One region of the Halanaerobaculum tunisiense genome, then DNA from elsewhere that is predicted to be linked to it. Evidence: a T-box and tRNA genes for the amino acid it is inferred to sense, from the RefSeq annotation. Region 1 holds a T-box; the other holds one or more tRNA genes.
The links. A T-box is a leader RNA that pairs with one kind of tRNA and senses whether it is charged. The one in region 1 lies ahead of ileS (isoleucine--tRNA ligase), so its partner is inferred to be a tRNA-Ile.

Region 1 (4,662 bases):
CTATTTAGAGTTGTTAGAAGATAAGGAAACTAATATTGAGTTACTTAAAGAAGATATTGAGGAGGAGTCAGAATGGAGCAACGAATAGCAGTGATAGGTATTATCATTAATAAACGCCAAGAAGTTGCCGAAGAAGTAAATAGTATTTTAAGTGATTATGGAGAGTTAATTGTTGGTCGGATGGGGTTACCTTATGATAATAAAGGATTGAATATTATTTCTTTGATTGTGGATGGAACTAATGATCAATTAGGAGCTTTAGCTGGTAAATTAGGTAATATATCAGGGGTTGAAGTTAAGACAATGATGGCGACATAAGAACAATTAACAATTGATAATTTAGAATTAATAATTAAATTCAAAATAATGTACATAAAAAAGCAATATTGATATAAAGTGGCACTTTCGTGCCACAGCTATCAGCTGTCTGTCGTGAGCCGTGAGCTAATTCAAATTCTTCAATTCAAAACTATAAATATAGTTCAATCCCTTAAAATACAGCAATGATAGAGGAATTAGATATTGAATTTAAAGGTTTTGAACTGGCTAATAGCACACAGCACACGACACACGACTGTGTCACCTCTGGTGACACAATATAAATATGAAGTGAGGGGCTAGAATAATGACTTTAGGAATAATTGGTGCTATGGAAGTAGAAATTGAATTATTGCGCGATGATTTAGAATTAGAGACTACTTTACATAAGGCAGGGATGGATTTTTATCAAGGTAATTCACAAGGGCAAGAAGTAGTATTAGTTAGAAGTGGGGTTGGAAAAGTTAATGCTGGGATTTGTACTCAGATCTTAATTGATCAATTTAGTGTTGATCAGATTATTTTTACTGGGGTAGCAGGTGCTATTGATTCTCAGCTAGATATAGGGGATATAGTTATCTCTACTGATTTAGTCCAGCATGATATGGATGCTACTTCTTTTGGTCGCGAAAGAGGGGAAATTTCTGGACTGGACAAGATTGCATTTAAAGCTGATAAAGATTTACTTTCTCTAGCAGCAGAGATAGGAAAGACAGTAACTGCTCAAGAGGAGATAGCGGTGGTTACAGGACGCGTTTTATCAGGCGACCAATTTATTGCTGATAAGCAAAAAGTAGCTAACTTGCGTGAGACTTTTGGGGGCTTATGTACTGAAATGGAAGGAGCAGCTGTAGCCCAGGTAGCTTATTTAAATGATCTTCCTTTTGTGGTTATTCGTTCTATTTCTGATAAAGCAGATAGAGAGGCTGATATTTCTTTTAATGAGTTTGTTCAGTTAGCTGCTAGTCATTCTTATCAAATAGTTACTGGGATGCTTGAGGAATTATAAGGTTACTCAATAAAAGTTGAATTAGTTTTTAAATAATAGTTGACTAGCTAGATTAATTATACTATAATGAAGAATAAACTGCATATAGCTTAGAGGCGAAGATAGAGAAGAGTAAGTATAGTTAAAGTTAATAGCGAGCTAGAGATAGTGAGAGTCTAGCAACGGAAGCTATACTGAAGATCATCTCTTAGCTATTCTTTCGAAGCTTTAGTAGAAAGAATCGGGGGCAGATCGTTATTCTGTTAGAGTGAATATATGATAATAATTAGTTTTTCATATATTAACTAGGGTGGTAGCGCGAGTTAACCTCGTCCCTTAATTGGGAGGAGGTTTTTTTAATTCAGTTAACAGTTTATGATTTACAATTTACAGTTAAAAACACAAAGTTACTAGTAATATATAAGAAAGTATAGTAATATTGATCTTGGGTTAGATGTTCTTGCCATTCCGTAGGTTATTTGTGCAAATCACTGTCAACTGTACATTGTACACTGTAAATTATTAATTGGTTTCAACTATCAATTGTCAATTATAAATTATCAACTAAATAAATGGAGGTTTAAAAATGGGTTATAAAGATACATTGAATCTACCAGATACTGATTTTTCTATGCGGGCCAACCTTTCGGAACGTGAACCTGAGTTTCAAGAGTTTTGGCAGGAGAATAATATTTATGAGCGAGCTTTAGAACAAAGAGAAGGCGAGGAACAGTTTATTTTGCATGATGGTCCTCCGTATGCTAATGGTGATATTCACATCGGACATGCTTTAAACAAGACGCTGAAAGATATTGTCACTCGCTATCACCACTTACAGGGCTATCAGAGTCCTTATATTCCTGGTTGGGATACACATGGGTTGCCGATTGAACACAAGGTAACTAGTGAGTTAGATAAAGAAGAGAGAAAAGAGTTAACAACAGCTGAATTAAGAGAACAATGTAAAGATTATGCTTTAAATTACGTAGAACGCCAAAAAGGGCAATTTAAAAGATTAGGAGTCTGGGGTGACTGGGATAATCCTTATATTACTTTAACGCCTGATTACGAAGCTAAGCAGATTGATGTCTTTGGGCAGATGGCTTTACAAGGATTATTATTTAGAGGATTGAAACCAGTCCACTGGTGTACTAATTGTGAGACTGCTCTAGCAGAAGCTGAAATTGAATACGAAGAGATTAATGGACCTTCTATTTTTGTTAAATTTCCTGTTAAAGAAGGGAAGACACTAGCAGGAGAAGAATTAACAAGTGATGATTATGTAGTTATCTGGACTACAACTCCGTGGACTATTCCTGCTAATCAAGCAATTTCTATTCATCCTGATTATGAGTATGTAATTGCCCAGACAGATAATGGGCGATTAGTGGCAGCTAAAGAATTAGTGGACGAGATGATGGAGATTTGTGATATTAAGGATTATGAACTAGTAGCAGAATTTAAAGGAGAAGAATTAGAAGGAGTTATTTGTCAGCATCCTTTCTTTGATCGAGAATCTCCTTTGCTTTTAGGAGATCATGTTACTTTAGAACAAGGTTCTGGTTGTGTTCATACTGCTCCTGGCCATGGTCACGAAGACTATGTTATCGGTCAAGAGTATGATTTGGATGTCTATGCTCCAATGGATGATCAGGGTGTCTTTACTCAAGAAGCTGGAGAACATTTTGCCGGTAAACACTATGATCAAGCTAATATTAAAGTAACAGATTTATTAAAAGAAGATGATTTATTAATGAACTTAAACTTTATTGATCACTCTTATCCGCACTGCTGGAGGTGTAAGAACCCAGTTATCTTTAGAGCTACTGAACAGTGGTTTGCATCAGTAGAAGATATCAAAGAAGAAGCTTTAGCTGCTGTGCAAGATGTAGACTGGTATCCTGAGTGGGGCGAAGGAAGAATGACTAATATGATTGAGGATCGTAATGACTGGTGTATTTCTCGGCAGCGAGTCTGGGGTGTACCAATTCCAATCTTTTATTGTGCTGACTGTGAAGAACCACTGATTACAGAAGAAAGTATTGCGGCAGTTAAAGAATTATTTGCCGAGGAAGGTTCTGGTAGCTGGTATCAAACAGAAGCAGAAGAAATTTTACCAGCTGAAACTACTTGTCAAGCCTGTGGTCATGATGAATTTACTAAAGAATCTGATATTATGGATGTCTGGTTTGATTCAGGGGCTAGTCATGCTTCAGTACTCGAGAATTATGATATCTTAGATAGACCAGCTGATTTATATTTAGAAGGAACAGACCAGTATCGAGGTTGGTTTAATTCTTCTTTATTAACTTCTATTGCTGCTCGGGGAGAAGCTCCTTACAAGGCAGTTGTGACTAATGGATTTACCACAGATAAAGATGGGAAGAAGATGTCTAAGTCAGTTGGTAATGTTGTATCCCCTCATGAAGTTATTGATCAATACGGAGCAGATATTTTAAGATTATGGGTTGCTTCTTCTAACTTTAAAGAGGACGTCCGGATTTCTGATAAGATCTTAAATGAAAACTCTGAAGTTTATCGTAGAATCAGAAATACTGCGCGGTATATTCTTGGTAATTTAGCTGACTTCAATCCGCAAGAAGATACAGTAGATTATGAGCAGTTGACTGAAATTGATCAGTGGGCTTTACTAAAGTTACAGGAAGTATTAGAGGTAGCTAAGACAGCTTATGAGGATTATGAGTACCACAAAGTCTATCATGCTGTCCATAACTTCTGTACTGTAGAGATGAGTTCTTTCTATATGGATGTACTAAAAGATAGATTATATACTCTAGAGCCGAATAATCGGGTGCGTCGCTCAGCCCAGACTGCTATGTATGAGATCTTAACTACTTTAACTAAGATTGTAGCTCCTATTTTGGTTCATACTGCTGAAGAGATTTGGCAGAATCTACCACAAGAGGATATTGCCGAGAGTGTCTTCTTGACTGATTGGCCAGAGGTAACAGATAAGTATTTAGATCAAGAGTTGGCCCAGAAGTGGAAGAGATTTTTAGAGATCAGAAAAGATATCTCGAAAGCTATTGAATTAGCTAGAGAAGAGGATGTAGTAGGTCATTCTTTAGATGCTCAAGTTAAGTTGTATCCTACAGCTGAGCAAGCAGACTTTTTAGCCCAGTTTGCTAAATTAGATGAATTACTAATTGTTTCTAAGGTGGAGTTGGCCCCAGCAGAGGCTGATGCTACTGCTGAGAATCTGTATACAGGCCAGAATACAGATCTTCAGGTAGCGGTTGCTCCAGCTGAAGGAGAAAAATGTGATCGGTGTTGGCATTACAGTCCAACAGTAGGTAATAATGCTGATCATCCTGATTTATGTACTGAATGTCTAG
Region 2 (4,662 bases), on a different contig from region 1:
TTAATATACTGGATCAATTGTTGTAAAGAATCCGGGCCAACTACCGTTCCTGTCTGAGGTGCATTAGTATTGACCCAGTTAGGAATAATCGTTACTGTATCCTGGCTACTAATTGCTTCAGCAACAGGCAGTTGATCTAGCGACCACTGAATCACATCCCCTTCTAGTCCTTCCCCTACTACTACACTAGATTCTTTGATTTTTCGGTTACGTAAGATACTATCCCTCCCCCTTTTTGATTTAGAATTGATAATTGAGAGTTGATAGTTAATAGAATTAAAAATTATTCAGTATCTATTTTAACCACTAAATGGAATTATCATTCCCTAGTTGAGTTCTATCTTTTTTCTTCTCACTCACGATAATCCTCTCTAATAAAAAAACTCCCTATCTCTAGGGAGTTAAAAATAATTATGATAACTAATTAAAAATACATCTATGACCCTCTTGAGTAAAGCATTTATTACAGGAAATACACTTTGCTTCTTCTTGCTCTCCGGATTGAAACTTATTGATTAAGTCCGGTTCTCTAATCAATGGTCTAGCTAAAGAAAAATAATCTATCTCAGTAGTCTTTAAGACATCTTCCATGACATCCAGTGACCTATTGCCGCCTATTAGAATAACTGGCACATCCACTTCCTCAGCTATCTGAGCAGCATAGTCTTGAAAGTAAGCTTCCTTATCTGGAGCATCTATCCCACTTCTAATAGTTCCTTGCTCACGAGGAGAAGATTCACAACCGCCACTAATCTCAATCCCATCAATTCCTCTCTGAGCAAGCTCCTGTGCTACCTTCTTACTGTCAGCAAATTCTAAACCTTGCTCTATAAAATCAGCACAATTAAGTTTGATAAGAACAGGATAATCTAGACCTACTTTCTCTCTAATAGCTTCGTAGACTTCATAAATAATCCGAGCTCTATTCTCTATACTGCCACCGTATTCATCTTCTCTTCTATTATAGTAAGGAGTTAAAAACTGACTCAATAAATAACCATGGGCCCCATGGATTTCTACTCCATCAAAACCAGCTTTTTTAGCTCGCAAACCAGCTTCAGCAAAACTATTGACCAACTGTTGAATATTCTCCTTAGTCATTCTCGTAGGTGTTACCCCGGTTGCCTGATTCTCTACTGCTGAAGGACCCCAGATTTCTCTACCTTCTGGTGGATAATGAGTCTGCGAACCGCCATAAGCTATCTGGAGTATAGCATTACTCCCCTGGTTATGTATCGCTTCAGTTAACTTTTGGTATTCCTCAATAAAGGAATCATCATAAATGCCCATCATCCCCGGATTAGGCTGCTCATTCTCCATCACAAAGGCGTAACCAGTAATTATTGCTCCTACTCCACCAGCTGCTAGTTCGCGATAGATCTCTAATAAATCATCTGTTAAATAACCCTCTGCAGTAGCTAAGTTTTCCCAAGTTGCTCCCCGCATAAATCTATTCTCTAATTCCATACCTTGCACAAAAGTTGTAGCAAATAATTCAGACATATTAATTACCTCCTAAAATAATTAGATATCTAACTAATTCTAGAGCTAGATTAAATAATAACATATCTACTTCCTAATTACAAATAGTTAATACCAGTCAATGACTCCACAGGCTAATCTCTTCCCTGCTGCTCCAGCTGGTTGACTGCGAAAATCATCAGGATGTTGGTGAATAATTACTGATCTTCCTACCACATCTTCTGGCTGAAATCGATTGGTAAAAACACTCATCCTAGCAACTCCATCATTGGAAAAAAGAACTGGTAAATCACCAGCATGATTGCCATGAGGACTATTATCGGGATTATAATGGCCCCCAGCTGCTTGAAAAGGATCTTCTGGATCACCAACTGTACAATCTCCGAACTGATGAATATGAAATCCATGCGGGCCAATAGGAGCTTGTTCCTCCTGCCCTGGTTGATAAGCTGGCAAACCTGTTACTTTAACTACTACTCTAGTTCCTTGAGCTACTTTTTTAAAGTAAACAACACCATTAATCTCAGGTGCTAGCGGACCTCCTTTAATTATAGCATAACCTACTTTGCCTAAAAATAACCTCTTTAAAAAACTCATAATCTGCCCTCCTTTTTGTTTGCTCTAAACTTATTAATATCAATATGCCAATCAGCCACCTAGTGTGTCTGAGACATAATTTTTTACTAAAAATCTTAATTTATTGTTGACAAGCTTAATTTTTTGCGATATACTAGTAAATGTCGCAAAGAGGAAGACAATAATAAATTTCTTGGACCTGTAGCTCAGCTGGCTAGAGCAGTCGGCTCATAACCGATCGGTCGGGGGTTCAAATCCTCCCGGGTCCACCACTTTATATATTAGAAACAAAGAGCTCCCTAATTAGGGAGCTCTTTGTTATTTATTTTAATAATCTATTATTTATTTAAATTAAACTGTCTTCCAGTAGAATTTATTTTTCTTGATCTCTGTTTTTACTGCTCCTGTATTAGATAAAAAACTTAAATAAGCCATAGTTATTGTTTTCATCAAATAATACTGTTGCGTTGTTGTTATTTCAACTTCATAAGCAACACATAGCTTCTGGAGAATATCTTCAGTAGTCTGTTTACTAGTCAATCTACTTAATAAATAGTCCTCCACATCTTCAATAACCTCTAAATTAATCTTAGCTAACTCTGTAATCTCCTGAGTTAATTTGCCATGAGCCGGTAGATAAAAATTATAATCACTCCCCTGTAACCAGTTTAATGTTTCCTTTTGCTCTCTAATAGCAGTACAAAACAGAATTTTATGTTTCCGTAAGGCTCCTTTAGCAAATACTGCATCACCACAAAACAATACCCCATTGACTGCTAAACCAATCTGGTTGAGAGTATGGCCGGGTAAAGTGATAATTTCTATTTCTATTCCATTAATTACTAACTTTTCTTGTTGATCATCTATAATAGTATCCACTTGCGAATCCTTAGCCCTTAAAAATTTATTTTCTAAATCAGCCAGAGGTTTGGCCCCGGAAAAAAGATACAGCGGTTCTAAATAAGGATTCTCAACTATTCCAGCTTCTAATTGAGACGCATAAATTTTAGCCTCTGTCTCCTGCTCAAGGTAAGCATTTCCGCCACAATGATCAGCATGTGAGTGAGTATTAATTATTGCCCCTAGAGATAACCCCTCTTTCTCTAGTAAATTTAATATTTTTCGAGCTGTACTATCATCCAAACCACTATCAATCAAAATAGCTTGTTCCCCAGCTTTAATAACCCCAATATTAGCTGGATTAGAAATATAATATAAATTTTCCTTAATCTGTTGTAATTCCATATTATCCTCCCTATGATTAAAAATTAAACTCTCTATTTACCTCAGTAACTTCATCGTATATATTATCTAAGCTATTATCCCCAAAAAACTTCTCGTAGGTAGAGATAGCATAGGTATCCATCATGCCGGAAATATAATCTATTACTAATCTTTTTCGCTGCCTATCACTAGCTCCCTCACTAACTCTATACTCAACTGGTAAAAACCGACTATCTGCATTAAAGTCCTGATCCATAAATACTTGGTATAAACCTCTAATTACTTTTTCTCCTAATTTTTCATACTTCTTAATTATATCAGTCCGATTAATACACTCAAAAGTAATATCTTTTAGACCTTGGGCCAACTCACCGAGCCTCTTAAAACCTAATTCATAATCATACTGAGTACCAGTCTGCTCTTTATCTTCCTTAGCAACTTCTACTAGATCAAGATCAGAGACTAAGGTATGTACTATAATAGATGTTAATTCTTTATTAAATAAAAAGGTATATTCCTCAGAAGAATTATAAATTTCCCCTTGTTTGGCAACTGCACTAGCTTCTTTAACGATATCCTTTAGTTTTCTGTGAGCTACACTCTGCGGACCATATTTAATCCTAAACTCATGTAGCACCTCATCTATATTAAAAATTTTTAAGTTTAAGGCATCCTCTACATCATGAGCTGCATAAGCTATTTCATCAGCCAGATCCATAATCTGAACATCTAAGGTCCTAACTTGCAAGTGATACTTCTCAAGTAAATCTTTAAACTTGTGATAGTGACTATCATAAATAAATTTAGTAGCGTGGCCCTCTCTTTGCTTAAAATACTTAATCACTCCTAAGAGCGTCCTATAAGTCAGATTTAGTCCCCTTTCATCTGGTCGTTTCTTCTCTAAATCCATTAGCACTCTTAAGTTTTGGGCATTACCCTCAAAACCACCAATCTCCTGGCTTAAATCATCTAATACTTTTTCTCCGTGGTGGCCAAAGGGGGAAATCCCAATATCATGGGCCAAAGCACAGCTTTCTACAGCATAGATTTCCTGTTGCTTATAGCCTAGTCTTTCTGCTATAGCTCGAGAAATCTGAGCTACTTCTAGACTATGAGTTAATCTATTCCGAAAGAATTGTTCCTCACTAACTCCTAGTAACTGCCTTTTACCTTGTAACCTTCTAAAGGAAGAAGAATATAAAATTCTAGCATAATCTCTCTGAAAAGGATTCCTCTGTCGTTTATCTTGAGTATCATGAAATCTTTGTTGTAAAATATCTCGATTCAGTTGTTGCTTATAATCTTGTACTTTATCTTGTAATTTTAGATCAGATTCCATAATTATCCTCCTTTTTATTTGGCCTGAGAATTATGAGTATA

Region 2: it encodes a tRNA-Ile, which carries the amino acid that the T-box ahead of ileS (isoleucine--tRNA ligase) is inferred to sense. The anticodon was not compared.

The regions. Positions count from the first base shown of each region.
Region 1 is NZ_BAAHYI010000003.1:97,557-102,218, reverse strand. It holds gene ACYQ3D_RS03505 (DivIVA domain-containing protein) at 1-88, shown strand, start outside; gene ACYQ3D_RS03500 (TM1266 family iron-only hydrogenase system putative regulator) at 73-318, shown strand; gene ACYQ3D_RS03495 (5'-methylthioadenosine/adenosylhomocysteine nucleosidase) at 626-1,327, shown strand; T-box leader at 1,417-1,646, shown strand; gene ileS (isoleucine--tRNA ligase) at 1,893-4,662, shown strand, end outside.
Region 2 is NZ_BAAHYI010000010.1:68,029-72,690, reverse strand. It holds gene ACYQ3D_RS09560 (DUF362 domain-containing protein) at 1-155, opposite strand, end outside; gene ACYQ3D_RS09555 (NADH:flavin oxidoreductase) at 421-1,503, opposite strand; gene ACYQ3D_RS09550 (superoxide dismutase family protein) at 1,591-2,079, opposite strand; tRNA gene ACYQ3D_RS09545 (tRNA-Ile) at 2,254-2,330, shown strand; gene ACYQ3D_RS09540 (MBL fold metallo-hydrolase) at 2,410-3,303, opposite strand; gene ACYQ3D_RS09535 (deoxyguanosinetriphosphate triphosphohydrolase family protein) at 3,320-4,621, opposite strand.